4 regions of the Micromonospora sp. WMMA2032 genome follow, and region 3 is predicted to be linked to each of the others. Evidence: riboswitches for the same ligand, from Rfam matches in the RefSeq annotation. Region 3 holds a riboswitch; each other region holds the start of a gene.
The links. A riboswitch is a leader RNA that binds a small molecule or an ion and turns the genes downstream of it on or off. The one in region 3 is predicted to bind cyclic di-AMP.

Region 1: it holds a riboswitch for cyclic di-AMP, as region 3 does, so the genes downstream of both, CO540_RS19365 (NlpC/P60 family protein) here and CO540_RS27060 (hypothetical protein) in region 3, are expected to answer to the same signal.
Region 2: it holds a riboswitch for cyclic di-AMP, as region 3 does, so the genes downstream of both, CO540_RS03125 (transglycosylase family protein) here and CO540_RS27060 (hypothetical protein) in region 3, are expected to answer to the same signal.
Region 4: it holds a riboswitch for cyclic di-AMP, as region 3 does, so the genes downstream of both, CO540_RS09255 (C39 family peptidase) here and CO540_RS27060 (hypothetical protein) in region 3, are expected to answer to the same signal.

What each region holds. Positions count from the first base shown of each region.
Region 1 covers NZ_CP024052.1:4,186,921-4,190,532, reverse strand. Annotated here, with positions in the region: gene CO540_RS19370 (N-acetylmuramoyl-L-alanine amidase) at 1-1,194, opposite strand, end outside; cyclic di-AMP (ydaO/yuaA leader) riboswitch at 1,415-1,552, shown strand; gene CO540_RS19365 (NlpC/P60 family protein) at 1,566-2,600, shown strand; gene dcd (dCTP deaminase) at 2,673-3,251, opposite strand; gene CO540_RS19355 (pyridoxamine 5'-phosphate oxidase family protein) at 3,330-3,612, shown strand, end outside.
Region 2 covers NZ_CP024052.1:683,969-687,580, forward strand. Annotated here, with positions in the region: gene CO540_RS03120 (LLM class flavin-dependent oxidoreductase) at 77-1,639, opposite strand; cyclic di-AMP (ydaO/yuaA leader) riboswitch at 1,856-2,021, shown strand; gene CO540_RS03125 (transglycosylase family protein) at 2,025-2,648, shown strand; gene CO540_RS03130 (YbaB/EbfC family nucleoid-associated protein) at 2,820-3,269, shown strand; gene CO540_RS03135 (M4 family metallopeptidase) at 3,336-3,612, opposite strand, start outside.
Region 3 covers NZ_CP024052.1:5,807,242-5,810,853, forward strand. Annotated here, with positions in the region: gene CO540_RS27050 (SRPBCC family protein) at 1-477, shown strand, start outside; gene CO540_RS27055 (DUF2269 domain-containing protein) at 479-979, opposite strand; gene CO540_RS27060 (hypothetical protein) at 1,059-2,132, opposite strand; cyclic di-AMP (ydaO/yuaA leader) riboswitch at 2,137-2,267, opposite strand; gene CO540_RS27065 (cation diffusion facilitator family transporter) at 2,412-3,326, opposite strand; gene CO540_RS27070 (AAA family ATPase) at 3,403-3,612, opposite strand, start outside.
Region 4 covers NZ_CP024052.1:2,145,232-2,148,843, reverse strand. Annotated here, with positions in the region: gene CO540_RS09270 (acyltransferase) at 1-257, shown strand, start outside; gene CO540_RS31190 (hypothetical protein) at 337-696, shown strand; gene CO540_RS09260 (hypothetical protein) at 846-1,610, shown strand; cyclic di-AMP (ydaO/yuaA leader) riboswitch at 1,918-2,057, shown strand; gene CO540_RS09255 (C39 family peptidase) at 2,267-3,106, shown strand; gene CO540_RS09250 (hypothetical protein) at 3,094-3,612, opposite strand, start outside.

The sequences.
Region 1 (3,612 bases), 1.6 Mb from region 3:
GTTGAGCGGGATGCCGAACTTCAGCGCGAGGTGGCGGACCAGCTTGGCCGAGGCCCGGTACATCGCCTCGGTGTACCAGGTGCCCTGACCGGCGAAGCCCTCGTGCTCCAGGCCGATGGACTTGGCGTTGACGTACCAGTTGCCGGCGTGCCAGCCGACGTCCTTGGCCTTGATGTGCTGGGCGACGTAGCCGTCCACCGAGCGCAGCGTGTAGTGCCAGCCCAGGTAGTCGGCCCGCTTGACCAGGTCGACGCTGGGGCCGAAGTAGCCCTCGGTGTCGTGGATGACGATGTATTCGATCTTCTGCTGCTTCGGCCGGTTGCCCAGGTCGTGGTTGCCGTAGTCGCCCGGGTCGGCGCTGAGCTGCTCGTACGGCGCGGGGATCCACTCACAGGCCAACCGGACCGGGCACTCCAGGCCGTCCGGCCGCTGCGCGTGGCGCAGGCCGAGCCGGGCCAGCCGGGACCGGTCCGGCCGGGCGGTGGTGGCGGCCAGCGTGACCCGCTGCCCGTCGTCGGTGGTCCGGGTCGCGCCCTGGCCGAGCTGGTCGTAGACCTCGTCGGCGAAGGCCGCCGCCGCGTCGGCGGTGTCCGCGCCGGAGTAGCGGGCCACCGCGCCGTACCAGGCCGCCGCGTCGGTGCCGGCGCCGACCGGCCCGCCCAGTGCCTTCTGGTAGGACGCGAGCAGCGCCGCGCCACCGCGGATGTTCGCCGCCGGGTCGGTGCGCAGCGTCTGCGCGTCGAGCCCGGTGAGCGTCGCGGCGGTGTCGATCGTCTGCAGCGAGGCGCGGGGCAGCGGGGTCTCCCGTGCCGGCGCGGCGGCGGTGGCCGGGTCGAGGGTGAGCGGGCGGGAGTCGTCGCCGCGCGGGTCCTCGTCCTCGTCGACGTGGGCGCTGCCCGGGGTGGCGAGGACGTGCGCCGCGTCGGTCAGGTGCATCGGGCCGTAGCCGCCGCTGGTGCTGGGCTGGCCCGGGTGGGTGTCCCAGCGGGACTCCAGATAGGAGACGCCGAGCAGCACGTTCTGCGGCACGCCGTACTCGGTGGCCGCGGCGGCGTACTGCTGCTGCCGGTCGGTGGCGGGTCCGGCCGTCTCCGGCGCGGCGGTCACCGGGCCGGTGACGGCCAGCGCGGTGGCGGTCGCCACGGCGGCGGCCAGCAGTATCCGTCCGCCCGACGGCGGGGTGGAGAGGTGCATCGAACCTCCTGGACAGGGATGGGGGTCACTGCGTCCCCACCCTCACTCCGCAGACCCGCGAGGGTCAATACCTTTCCAGCAGGTAATCCTTAATGAAAGAAAACTTCACCCAGGTGTCGGTACGGAGTGTCACGGCGTCCCGAGTTGCGGATCGATAACGACGGCTCCTACTCTGGTGAATCGTCGGCCGCCAGTCTCACCGTCCAACCCGGTCGGTGACGGTCCGACACCGCCGAGTCGCCCACGGGCGAGCCGGGGAACCAGGTACCTGGGGTGAATCCGCAGCGGAGCTGCGGTAGGGCGGCTCCCTTCCCGTCCGAATCCGTCAGCTAACCCGGTAGGCGGTCAGGAAGAAGGAGTACGGACGCCCGGTGGCACTCCATGCCCCGCGGCCGTCGTCGAGCCGGTCGATCGACCGGCACGTCGTCGCGCCGCGTTCCCGCTGGTCCCGCTTCACCACCGCCCTCGCCGCCCTGGTCGGCACCGCCGTCGTCCTGACCGGCGGCGCCACGGCGGCCCACGCCGAACCCTCGGTCGCCGAGATCGAGGCCCAGATCGACCGCGACTGGAACAAGCTCGAACCGGTCATCGAACAGGTCAACGCCGTACGCGAGCAGCTCGCGGTGCGGCGCAAGCAGGCCGACGCGCTCGGCCGGCAGATCGCCCCGCTGCAGGCCCGGGTGGACGCGGCGCTCGGCCAGGTCGGCGGGCTCGCCGCCGACGCGTACAAGGGCGACAACCTCTCCACCGTCAACGCCCTGCTGGGCAGCCGCTCGCCGGGCGACCTGGTCAGCGGCCTGGAGCTGCTCGACCGCTTCGCGCACCACCAGCAGGAGCAGGTGCGTGCCGTCGCCGAACTGCGCGACGAGCTGGCCGCCAAGAAGCGGCCGCTGGACCAGATGGTCGCCGACCTGAGCCGCACCGAGGCGCAGCTCGCGACGAAGAAGAAGCAGATCGACGGCGAGATCGCCCGACTGCAGAAGCTACGTCTAAAGGTCTACGGCAACGGCGGCGGCGGCCCGCTGCGCCCGGCGCCCTGCCCGTCCGGCTACCCCGGCGGCGCGGCCGGGGTCGCGGTCAAGTTCGCCTGCGCCCAGATCGGCAAGATCTACGTCTGGGGGGCCGCCGGCCCGGACCACTTCGACTGCTCCGGCCTGACCATGGCCGCCTGGGCCAAGGCCGGGGTCTCGCTGCCGCACAACGCCCGGCAGCAGCACGACGTGACGAAGCGGGTCAGCCGGTCCGAGCTGCGCGCCGGTGACCTGGTCTTCTACTACGGCGACCTGCACCACGTGGGGATGTACGTGGGCGACGGCTGGGTGGTGCACGCCTCCCAGTCCGGCAAGCCGATCACCATGAAGCGCGTCGACGACGGCGACATCAACAGCTACGGCCGCCCCGCCTGAGGTGTAAGGAAGGGCCCCCTCTTAACGCATTCTGCATAGGAGGGGGCCCCTCTTAACAAGCGGCGCTCGGCGTCAGCGGGTCGGCCAGGTGCGCCAGCTCTGCCAGGACCGGCTCGGCGTCGGGCCGCGCTGGCCCTGGTAACGCGATCCGTAGACGGCCGAGCCGTACGGGTGCTCGGCCGGCGAGGAGAGCCGGAAGATGCAGAGCTGACCGATCTTCATCCCCGGCCAGAGCGTGATCGGCAGGTTCGCCACGTTGGACAGCTCCAGCGTGACGTGGCCGGAGAAGCCCGGGTCGATGAAGCCGGCGGTGGAGTGGGTCAGCAGGCCGAGTCGGCCCAGACTGGACTTGCCCTCCAGCCGCCCGGCGAGCTGGTCGCCCAGCGAGATGACCTCCAGCGTGGAGGCGAGCACGAACTCGCCCGGGTGCAGCACGAAGGGCTGGCCCTCCGGCACCTCCACCATCGACGTCAGGTCGTCCTGCTGCACCGACGGGTCGATGTGGGTGTAGAGATGGTTGTTGAAGACCCGGAACAACCGGTCCAGGCGTACGTCGATGCTGGACGGCTGCACCAGCGTGGGCTCGAAGGGCTCCAGCGCGAGCGTGCCCGACTTGATCTCGGAGACCAGGTCGCGGTCGGAGAGCAGCATCGGAACACCATAGCGACCGGTACGGGTGACCTGCGTGTCGCACTACTTCTTCGTACACGTGTTCGATAGAATGTCCGCATGGCTTCCTGGTCCGAATTCGCCGCCGACGAGCCCCGCCTCGCCGACGAGATCCGCCTTCTGATGCAGCAGTACGGGCCGGGCTTCGGCTACCTCGCCACGGTCCGCGCCGACGGCGGCCCCCGGGTGCACCCGGTCTCCCCGGTGATCACCGCCGACGGGCTCTGGTGCTTCGTCATCGACTCCCCGAAGCGCCGCGACCTCGAGCGGGACGGCCGCTACGCGCTGCACTCCTTCCCGCCGGAGGAGAGCGACGACGAGGCCTACGTGGCGGGCCGGGCCC
Region 2 (3,612 bases), 1.4 Mb from region 3:
GGGACCGACGCTACCGAGCTGACTTAGGAAAACAAAAGCCAGCTATCTCACGTCGCGGCCCGGGAATATCCGCCGGTCACAGCTGACCGGGGTAGAAGCCGTGCCGGGCCAGCGGCTCGACGATCTGGTGCTCCTCGTACGACAGATGGGACAGCAGCGTGTCGGTGAGCAGGTCCACCGCCTCCTGGAGCCCGGTGAAGTCACCCGGCCGGCCGATCAGCTCCACCAGCGCCCGGTCGACACCCTCCACCACGCCGTGGATCACCACGTGCTCCTCCTCCAGCCGGTCCAGCACCGCCGCCAGCCCGGCGTCGGCGCGGCGCAGGTGCGGGAAGACCGAGGCGTCCTCCAGGCCGTGGTGCTGGGTCACCACGGTGCAGTACGCCGCGCAGTACGCGCCCAGCGTCCAGTTGTTCTGCCGCAGGGTCATCTCGTTCAGCGCGGCCCGCGCCCCGCCCGGCGAGACCGCGCCCCGGGTGACCTGTTCCAGCAGGTCCCGCACCTGGGCCAGCTCCCGGCGCAGGTGGTCGTGCACGTCCACCAGATGTTGCCCCGCGGCCTGCGCGTGGGCCGGGTAGACGTGCCCGGCCGGCGCCGGCGGGGCGGTCGGACGGGTCGACTCGTCCCAGAGGCGGCGGGCGCTCAGGCGTACCCCCGGGTCGGGCGTGGGGGTGACCGCGAGGGTGGTCGGGACGCCGCCGGCGGCCTGCTCCCGCGCCACGGCGCGGGCGCCGCTGCCCGGCGTGGTGCGCTCGGCCGCGACCAGCTCCCGGACCGCCGGCGCCACCTCCTGGGCGAAGAGCTGGATGGCGCGCGGCTCGTCACTGCCCAGGACGAAGGTGGTGATGCCGTGCTCCAGGGTCAGCCCGGCCAGGTCCTCCACCCACCGCCGCGGCGGCCCGGCCAGGAACCCCGTGGACGCGCGGGTGAAACTGCCGGTCACGTTGAGCATCCGGCGGATCTCGCCGGGGTCCCGCCCGGCGGCCCGCGCGCCCTCGTCGACCAGCGCGTTGAGCGCGGGCAGCTCGTCGGGCCCCTTCGGCAGGTAGGCCAGCGACGGCAGCCAGCCGTCCGCGGCGCGACCGACCAGGCGCAGCATGCGCGGCTTGTACGCGCCCACCCAGATGCCCACCGGATGGGCCGGCGCCGGTCCGCGCTTCGCGCCGACCACCCGGTAGTGCTCCCCGGCGACGCGGATCATCCCGCGTCGGTCGGTGCCCCAGACCTCCCGGATGACCTGGATCGCCTCGTCGAGCGCGTCGACCGCCGCGCCGGGGGAGAGTCGCCGCCCGCCGGCCGCCTCGATCGCGTCCCAGAACGCGCCCGCGCCCAACCCCAGCTCGACCCGGCCGCCGGTGAGCAGGTCCAGGCTGGCCACGCTGCGGGCGAGCACCACCGGTTGGCGCAGCGGCAGGTTGAGCACGTTGCCGGCCAGTCCGATCCGGTCGGTGGCGGCGGCCACGTACGACATCAGCGTCCACGTGTCCAGGAAACCCGGCTGGTAGGGGTGGTCCTGGAAGGTGACCAGGTCCAGCCCGACCTGCTCGCAGAGCGAGGCGAGGGCCACCACCTGGTCCGGCCGTCCGGCGGTGGGGGTGAGGAAGCCGCCGAAGGCCAGCTCGTGTCCGTGCTCGGTCATCCGTGCCGCTCCTCGTGCGATCTTGCCGGTCCCGCCCACGGTAGCCCGGGGCCGGGGCGTCCGGGCGGGGCGTCCGGATCCGGCCCGGACGTCCCGCTACCACGTCGCCGCGTGCCGCGTGCCCGGTCGCCCGCCTGGGTGACGAACATCCCAAGAAGTGGGCGATCGCCCGGATTCGTCCTTAGCGTCGGTGGCGTCCGCAGTCGTGGACACCACGGGCCGGTAACGCCTAATCCCGCCGCCGGCCCGGCGGTAACCGAACCTCGGCGGGAGCGGGGGACCCAACGTTCCTCGGTGCACGTCACCTCGGGGTGAAGCCGCCAGCGGCGGCCGGGCTCCTCGGCCCGAACCCGACAGCTCACCTCGTCGGCGTGGAGGAATCCCCATGGCAACTGCATACGCAGCCCGTCGTACCGCCGTCGGTGTGGTCCTGGCCGGCGCCGCGGTCCTGTTCGCTCCGGCCGTCCCGGCGAGCGCCTCCGGTGTCAACTGGGACGCCGTCGCGCGGTGCGAGTCCGGCGGCAACTGGCACATCAACACCGGCAACGGCTACTACGGCGGGCTCCAGTTCTCGCGCGGCACCTGGAGCGGCCACGGCGGGAAGAAGTACGCCGCCCGGGCGGACCTGGCCAGCCGGTCGGAGCAGATCGCCGTCGCCGAGCGGGTCCTGGACGGGCAGGGCATCGGCGCCTGGCCGGTCTGTGGCCGCAAGGGCGGATCGGGCTCGTCCCCGAAGAAGGCGGCCGACCGTGCCGCGCCGAGGAAGGCGGACCGTCCCGCGCCGAGGAAGGCCACCGACCGGCCCACCACGACGAGGTCCACTGTGGGCCGACCGGCCGGGCGGGGCGGCGCCGGCACCTACCGGGTGCGCTCCGGCGACACGCTCTCCGGCATCGCCGTCGCGGCGCACGTCGCCGGGGGTTGGCGGGCGCTGCACGAGCGCAACCGCGCTGTCGTCGGCGACGATCCGGGCCTGATCTTCCCGGGTCAGCGACTGCGCCTGCGCTGAGCCGCCGAACGCCCGGCCGGGGCTCCGGCCGGGCGTTCGCGGTCGCGCGACACGCCGGACGCGCGGCGCCCGACCTGCTCGCTTGCGGGCGGGGCCGGCCGGTGACCGTGCTCCGTCGGTGCCGGTTGCTATGGTCACGATGCTCGGCTAAGACGTGAAGAAAGCGCGGATATGACCATCGACCCGTTCTCGGCCGCCGCGAGCCTCGACGAGCTCCTGAGCCGGACGCAGCAGGCGCTCGCGGCGATGCGGTCCCGGGCCGGCGTGCACCCCGACGGCGAGCCGGGCGAGTTGCTCCGGGCCGAGGGCGCCGCGGCCGACGGCCGCGTCCGGGCGGTCGCCGTCCAGGGTGGCCGACTGGACTCGGTCGCCGTCGACCCGGACCTGGCCGGCGAGCCGCTGGAGGTCCTCTGCGGACACGTCGTCGCCGCCGTCAACGCCGCGCTGGCCGAGCTGGACGCCCGGGTCAGCGACTCGGCCCGGGCCGACGCCGACGCCCTGGCGGCCCGCCTCGGCGGCCTGCCCGACCAGGCGGAGCTGTTCAGCCGCGCGATGCACGAGGTGGCCGCGCGGATCCCACGTGACCGGGGCGCCGCGTCCCGGGCCGGCCGCCCGGCCTGACCGGCCTGCCGACGCGACGAAGCGGCCGGCCGCCCGGAGGACGACGACCGGCCGCTCGCCCTACGGTCAGCTCAGGGTGACCGCGGTGTCGTCGACGACGAAGGACGTCTGCAGGGAGCTGTCCTCCACGCCGCTGAACGAGATGGTCGCCGTGGTGCCGGCCAGCGACGAGACGTCGAAGGATCGCTGCACGTAGCCGGTGGCCTTGTTCAGGTTGGAGTAGGTCGCCAGCGTGGTGCTGCCGGCCTTGACGGTGAGCTTGTCGTACGCGGTGGTCGTGGTCGACTCCGCGCTGTCGATGTGCAGCCAGAAGCTCAGCGTCGCGCGGCAGCCGGCCGGAACG
Region 3 (3,612 bases):
ACCCACGACGGCGAGGGGGATCGGTTGCAGAGCAGCGACAGCTTCAGCTACACCGTGCAGGCCCGGTGCACCCGGGCGGACGCGGTGGCCCTGCTCGGCGACCTGAGCCGGCAGGGCGAGCTGCATCCGCTGATCGTGCGGGTCCGGCAGGTGCCGTCGCGGCCCGGAGCGCTGGCCAGCTATGCGATCACCGACCGGCTGGAGCTGGGCCCGCTGCACTTCCCGGTGACCTACCAGGCGGACGTGCTGGTCGCCACCGAGGACGAGGTGGTCACCGTGGCCCGGCAGCAGCCGGCGACGACGGTCCGCAACCACACCCGGCTGCGCGACGAGCCCGACGGCGTGGTGCGGATCGACGTGGAGATCACTCTCACCGCGCCGGCCCCGCTGTTCGGCTACGCGTTCCGCCAGGCCCGCGCCGCCCACCTGGGCCTCGCGGCCCGTCTGGGCGCGACCCTGGAGGGCCGGCCGGCCTGACTCAGCCGGCCCGCCCCGCCGGGACCGGCCGGCGGGCGGGCGGGCGCAGCCGCCCCCACGGCTTCCAGGTGGACAGCACGGTGGCCACGAGCAGCAGCGTGGTGGAGACGGCGGGCGGCACCACCAGGTCGATCCGCAGGTGCGCGTCGGCCGCGCCGGCCAGCGCGCCGAGGTGCCGGACCCGGGGCGTCAGCAGGAGCAGCACCAGCCCGAGCATCACGGTGGTGAGCACGAACTTCACCAGCACCCACCGCCACCGCAGCAGCCCCCACGGGGTGAGCAGCGCGCTGGTCACCCCGATCAGCCAGACCGCGACGCTCAGCGGCGCGAACAGCCAGGTGACCAGCAACGCCGCCGCGGGGTAGACGACCTCCGGGTCGGCGCCGCGCAGCCCGGCCACGCCGAGCGCGAGCAGCCCCAGGTCGGCGCCGAGCCAGCCGAGCGAGGTGACCAGGTGCGCGGTGAGCAGCGCCTTGCGTCCGGCGGGGGAGAGTCGTCTCATGCCACCGATCGTCGGCCGTCGCGCGGCCCGCGTCGTGGGCCGCGCGACGACACCCGGGGTACGTCGGGGAGCGTAGTGCTCAGTAGACCGACAGGTGCACGTGGTTGGTGTGGTCGCTGGACGGGTCGCCGTTGCCGCCGCTGTACGACTTCCAGCCGCTGCTGGGCAGCCAGATCTGCTTGAACCAGATCACGTAGAGCACGGCGAGCGGGTCGGCGTTGCGCACGAAGTACGCGGCCAGGTTGTTGCCGTACGTCTTGTCGCCGCCGCTGGCCACCCCGCCGAAGCCGTCCTTCTGGGCGGCGAAGTCGCAGGCGCGTCCCTTCGGGTGCTCGCCGGACCCGCTGGGCCGGTGGCAGGAGACGTACCGGGTGAAGCCGGCCGCCTTGGCCTGTTGCAGCGCGTGCAGGGTGCGCGGGGTGATGCAGCCGTCGGCCGGCGTCGGGTCGTTGACGCTGCACGACTCCGCCGGCCAGGAGCCGTCGGAGTTGCGCTTGGCCGGCGTCGCGTTCGCCGTCGAGGTGCCCCGGACGCCGCCGCTGCCGGCGGACGGCCGGTCGTTCGCCACCTCCAGCGCTCGCTCGGCTTGCTGCTTGCGCTTGGCCATCACCGTGACCTGCTTGCGCTGCTCCCGGATCTCGCCGTCGAGCGCGGCGCGGGTCCGGGTCGCCTCGTCCCGGGTGGTGATGAGGTCGCGCAGCGTCCGGTCCTCGTGCGCGGCGACCTGCTCCAGCGCGGCCGCCCGGTCCATGAAGCCCTCCGGGCTGCTGCTGCCGAGCAGGGCCGCGGCGGTGCCCATCCGGCCGGTGCGGTAGGCCACCTCGGCGATCTCGCCGACCTTGGCGTCGCGTACGGCCAGTTCGGCGCCGACCGCGTCGAGTCGCTCGGTGAGCTGCTTCTGCCGGGCCACCGACCGGCTCAGCGCGGCCTTGGCCTCCAGCCAGCCCTTGCTGGCCGCGTCGAGCTGGGCGCGCAGTTCCGGCGTGCCGCCCTCGTCGTCACCGCCGGGGGCGGCGCGCAGGCCGGTCGGGGAGGCCGACCACGTCGCCGCGGCGGGGGAGGCCGGCACGGTCACGACGCCGAGGGTCAGCATCGCGACGAGCAGGGCCGCCATCCGGGCGGCCGTCCGTCGTACAGGTGCCACTGGGGGCATTCACATGTCCTTCCGTCAACCGCCGACCGGGTTAGCTGACGGGTTCGGGACGGAAGATCCCTACCGCTGACGCGGATGCACCCCACGTACGTGGTTCCCCGGCTCGCCCTGCGGGCGATTAGGCGACGGCCGCTCCACCGGCGCCGGGGTGGCGCCCCGCGGTGTGGCCGCGACCGAGCCTACCGGCGTTGCCCGGGGTCGGCTCCGTGGCCCGGAGCGGTGATCCCGGCAAAGCCGGCATTACGCCACAATAGCGGCCGAGATTTAAGTTTGCCCTAATTACCACTCGGTCGGGCCGCACGCTCCGGCCGACGCTCCGGGTTCGATCTGCAACGTGGCGTGATCGATCGAGAAGTCCTCGTGCAGGGCGGCCCGGGCGGCGGCCAGCACGGTGGCGACCTCGGCGCCGGGATCGGTGGTCAGGTGCGCCGAGGCCACCTCCATGCCCGAGGTCAGCGTCCAGACGTGCAGGTCGTGCACCTCCGCAACGCCCGGCACGGCGGCCAGTCGGTCGTGCACCGCGGTCACCTGGAGGTGTTCCGGCGCGGCCTGCACCAGGATGCGCACCGCCGCCCGGCCGAGCCGCCAGGTGCGGGGCAGGATGAACAGACCGATCGCCACGGCCACCAGCGGATCGGCCCACCACCAGTCGGTGACCGCGATGACCAGCGCGGCGCCGATCACCCCGAGCGAGCCGAGCAGGTCGCCGAGCACCTCCAGGTACGCGCCGCGCAGGTTGATGCTCTCCTGCGCCCCGGAGCGCAGCAGCGCGAAGGCGCCGACGTTGGCGAGCAGGCCGAGCACCGCCACCACGAGCATCGGGCCGGCCAGCACCTCCGGCGGGTCGCCGAACCGGCGTACCGCCTCGACCAGGACGTAGACCGCGACCGCGCCGAGCAGCACCGCGTTCGCCAGCGCCGCGAGGACCTCCAGCCGGTAGAGGCCGAACGTGCGCTGCGGATCGGTGGTGGCGCGCCGGGTGGCGGTGATCGCGGCCAGCGCCATGCCGATGCCGAGCACGTCGGTGAACATGTGCCCGGCGTCGGAGAGCAGCGCGAGCGAACCGGTCGCGAAGGCGGCCACCGCCTCGACCAGCATGAGGGCGGTGAGCAGCGCGAACGCCGCCCAGAGCCGGCCCCGGTGGCGGTGCGCCGCGTTGGTCACCGCACCGCTGTGGTCATGACCTGCGCCCACGCACACACCCTTCCCTCCCGCACCCCGGCCAGGCCCAATGTATGTTCACATCGCTATGTGTGCAAGTGAGGGTGGATCACCCGGTCGGGTCGAGCGTGGTGAGGCGCTGGGTGGCCCGGGACAACGCGACGTAGAGCGTGCGCACCCCCGAGCCGGGGTCGGCCCGGATCTCGCTCGGCGCGACCAGCACCACGCCGTCGTACTCCATGCCCTTGGCCTGCAGGCTGGTCACGACCTGGAGCCGGCCGGCGCCGAGGCCGTCCAGCCAGCCGGCCACCTCGTCCCG
Region 4 (3,612 bases), 2.8 Mb from region 3:
CCGGCGACTGGGGCACCGGACTGCCCGGGTGGCGGGGCCCGCTCGCGGTGCTCGGCTTCCTGCTGCTCAACCTGGCGCTCGCCGCCGCCCTGCACCGCTGGGTGGAGGTGCCGATGATGCGGCGTCTCGGCCCGCGCCGGCCCCGCCCCACGTCGGCCGCCGCCGCGCCGGCGCGGTCCGTGCCGGCGCCGAGGTCGCCCGCCGACGGCGGCACCCCCACCCCGATCGAGTACGCCGGGCGGCGCCGCCCCGACTGAGCGCGTCCACCCTGGTCGGTGGTGTCACGACACGCCGACCGAGAGTGCGCGGCGGTGGGATCGGCGGTAATTTGTACCCGTGCTTCCGATCGCGCTCACCTGTCCCGTGTGGTGGGTGGCGCGCTGGGCGGCACGCATGCTGGCCAGCCTGGCCGTGGTCGTCGCCTGCTCGCTCGGCGCCACGACGCTGCCCGCCGGGGTCGCCACGGCCGCCCCGGCGCCGGCCGGTCCGGCCGTCGGTCTGACGTCGCGTACCCCGACGGGCACGCCGGTCGCCGCGCGGCCGGAGCGTGTCGACGTCGCCGAGCGGCCGGCCCCCTCCACCGGCGTCCCGGAGCCCGCGCCCCGGCACGCGGTCGCGCGGCCCGGCCACCGGGAGCCGGTCCCGGCCGGTCGGCACCCGGCGCCGGTCGGCCCCCGGGCCCCGCCCGCCCGCTGACCACACGGGCCGTCCCCGGCCCGTCCCCGCACCCACCGAACCTCACCCCGCACCCGCCTCGGCGGCCCGGCGGCGCCCGTTCCGCGGCCGCGCCCCGCCCCGACCGGCGTGCGACCTTCCCGCCACGTCTTCTCCGTGAGGTGCCGACCATGTCGCAGACCGTTCTCCACCACTTCCTCACCGCCGTCCCCGAGGCCGCCGCGATCTGGTCGGCCCTGCTCGTGCTCGCCCTCGGCCTGCTCGCCGTGCTCGTCGCCCGTCCCGACCGCGACGGCGCGGCGGACCTCGAACCCGATCCGGTCGACGCGGAGGCGCTGCACCGGGCGGACCTTGCCCGCTACGCCGACGAGGTGGCGGTGGCCGCCACCGGAGCCGCCCAGACCGCCCGCCGACGACGCGAGCGGTGGCTGGCCGTCCAGGACGAGGCGAAGCGGGCCTGGGTGGCCTTCGACGAGGCGGAGGCGGCCGCCCGCCGCCTGGCCGGCGCCGCCGCGCTGCCCGCGCCGCGCACGCCACACACCCCGTCCGAGTACGCGGCGCGGGAGCGCTGGCTGCACCACGCCGCCATGGCGGCGCACTGGCGGGGTGACCTGACCGCCCGGCAGCTCGCGGACGTGCTGGCCCACCGCAACGGGTGGGACCCGCGTCGCCATCCGGCCGAGCAGGAGATCGTGCTGGCCCGGACGATCCGTGACGGCCGACGGGCGGCCTGGGAGGCGGCCGCCGAGCGGGAGCGACAGGCCTGGCGGGACGCGGAACTGGCCGCCGACGCGGCGCGGACGCTGGCCGCCGAGACCTACGCGGCGGCCGCTGCGGTGCGGCCGTCGCCCGCCCCCCGCGCTGCGTCGGCCACCCGCGTCCGGGTGCCCACCGTCGTGCGCGGCGCCCGCTGGCGGCCGGCCCGGGTCGGCTGAGTGGCGGTCTCCGCCGAATCGTTACCCGAATGCGGTGAGCCCGCTCACGTGCGGCCCGGAAACGGGCGCTCGGCGCACAACCGGTCAGCCGACCCGACAATTGCGGGGCGTCGGCCGGTCGAATGCCCGCTTTTCGCCTTCAGATGTCGGCTCGAACCCTTGTCCCCATTGAGTGAAGTCAGTAACCGGCTGTTCCGATATCCGTAGTCGCGGACGACGTTTCCGCAGGTGGGAGCGCTTGGCTTGAGGCGTACCCACCGGTAGTGTCGGCGCGTCCGGTGCGGTTTCCGATCGCAGACGGCGACGCCGCACCGACCCGCCTAATCGTGCATACGAACCGGGGACCCACAGCAACACCGGGGTGAATCCGCGAGCCACGGCCCGCGGTAGGGCGTACTTCCCGCCCGAATCCGTCAGCTAACCCGGTCGGCGGCCACGGAAGGAGTTCCATTCCTCGTGCGAACCACCCCCCGATCGTCCCCCCACCTCCACGGCCCGGTGGTGCCGGCGCTCGCCTGACGGCGACGCCCACCCGATCCCCCGTGTGCGCCCGGCTGTCCGGGCGCTCCGTCCCGCGGCCGTCCCGCCCCGTCGAACGCGCGTGAGGTCCTCCGCGCGTGGGGCCGGCGTGTGCCGCTCACGCCCTGGAGGAACCCGTGAAGCACCACCTGAAGCGTCAGCTGCGGCGTCTCGCCACCGAGCGCCCGTACCAGATCATCGCCGGTTCGGCCGCCGCCCTCGTGTTGGCCGGCGGCACCGGTGTCGCCCTCGCCGCCACCGACGACACCCCGTCCCGGTCGGAGAACACCGTCGCGGTCGCCGAACTCGGCTCCCGCCTCGGCGAGGCCGCCAGCCGCGGCGAGGCCCGCATCGCCGTCCCGTCGCCGAGCGCCTCGCCCAGCGCCGCACCCACCGCCTCGCCCTCGGCGAAGCCGGCGGCCAAGGCCACCACTGACCCGGACACCAAGCCGAAGCCCAAGCCGAAGCCGCCGGCGAGCAAGGTGCTCGACTACGACTACCAGGCGCAGACCACCTACTACTACTGCGGCCCGGCCGCGGTGCGCAACGCGCTCAGCGCCACCGGCATCGAGCGGAGCCAGGACACGCTCGCCCTCGCCCTCGGCACCACCGAGATGGGCACCAACTCGGCCGAGGACACCACCCGTGTGCTCAACCAGCAGGTCAAGGGCAACCCGTACCGGACCCGCATGATCCCGGGCGCGGCCACCCCGGCCCAGATGGACCGGCTTCAGGCCGACGTGGTCACGGCGGTCAGCAACGGCCGCGCGGTCGTCGCCAACGTCGCCGGCGACGCCACCGACACCAACGGCGGCTGGCACTCGTTCCCGGGCGGCCACTACATCGCGGTGGTCGGCTACAAGAACGACGGCCGGACCGTCCGGATCGCCGACTCGGCCGACCCGTCGCTGCCCTCGTACTGGGTCACCACCATCGACCTGGCGAACTGGATGGCGACGCGCGGCTACTCCGCCTGACGCCTCTCGCTACACGCGAAGGCCGGCACCCCGTGTTCGGGGTGCCGGCCTTCAGTCTTACTTGGTCCACAGTGCTGGGCCACGATGTCGGTGGCCTGCTTCTCCCACTGCGCGTACGCGTCGGGGTAGGCGGAGACCTGGACGGTCTGCGCGGCCTCGGTCAGCGGCATCTTCTCCCAGCCGTCGACCTGCTTCAGGCCCTTGAGGAACGCCAGGGTCGAGTACTCGGGGTCGGTGATCTGCTCCGGCGTGCCCCAACCACTCGACGGGCGCTGCTGGAACAGGCCCAGCGAGTCGTGGTCATTCTTGTCGCCGAGGTGCCCGAGGTTCTCCAGCTTCGACTCCTGCAGGGCGGTGGCGATCGAGATGACCGCGGCCCGCTCGGGCAGGCCGGCCTTCTTCGTCGCGGCGATGATCGCCTTGGCGTTGGCCAGCTGCTCGTCGTTCAGCGTGATGGTCGACTGCTCACCCTGCACGGACGCGACCGCGACGGGCTTGCCGGCGGC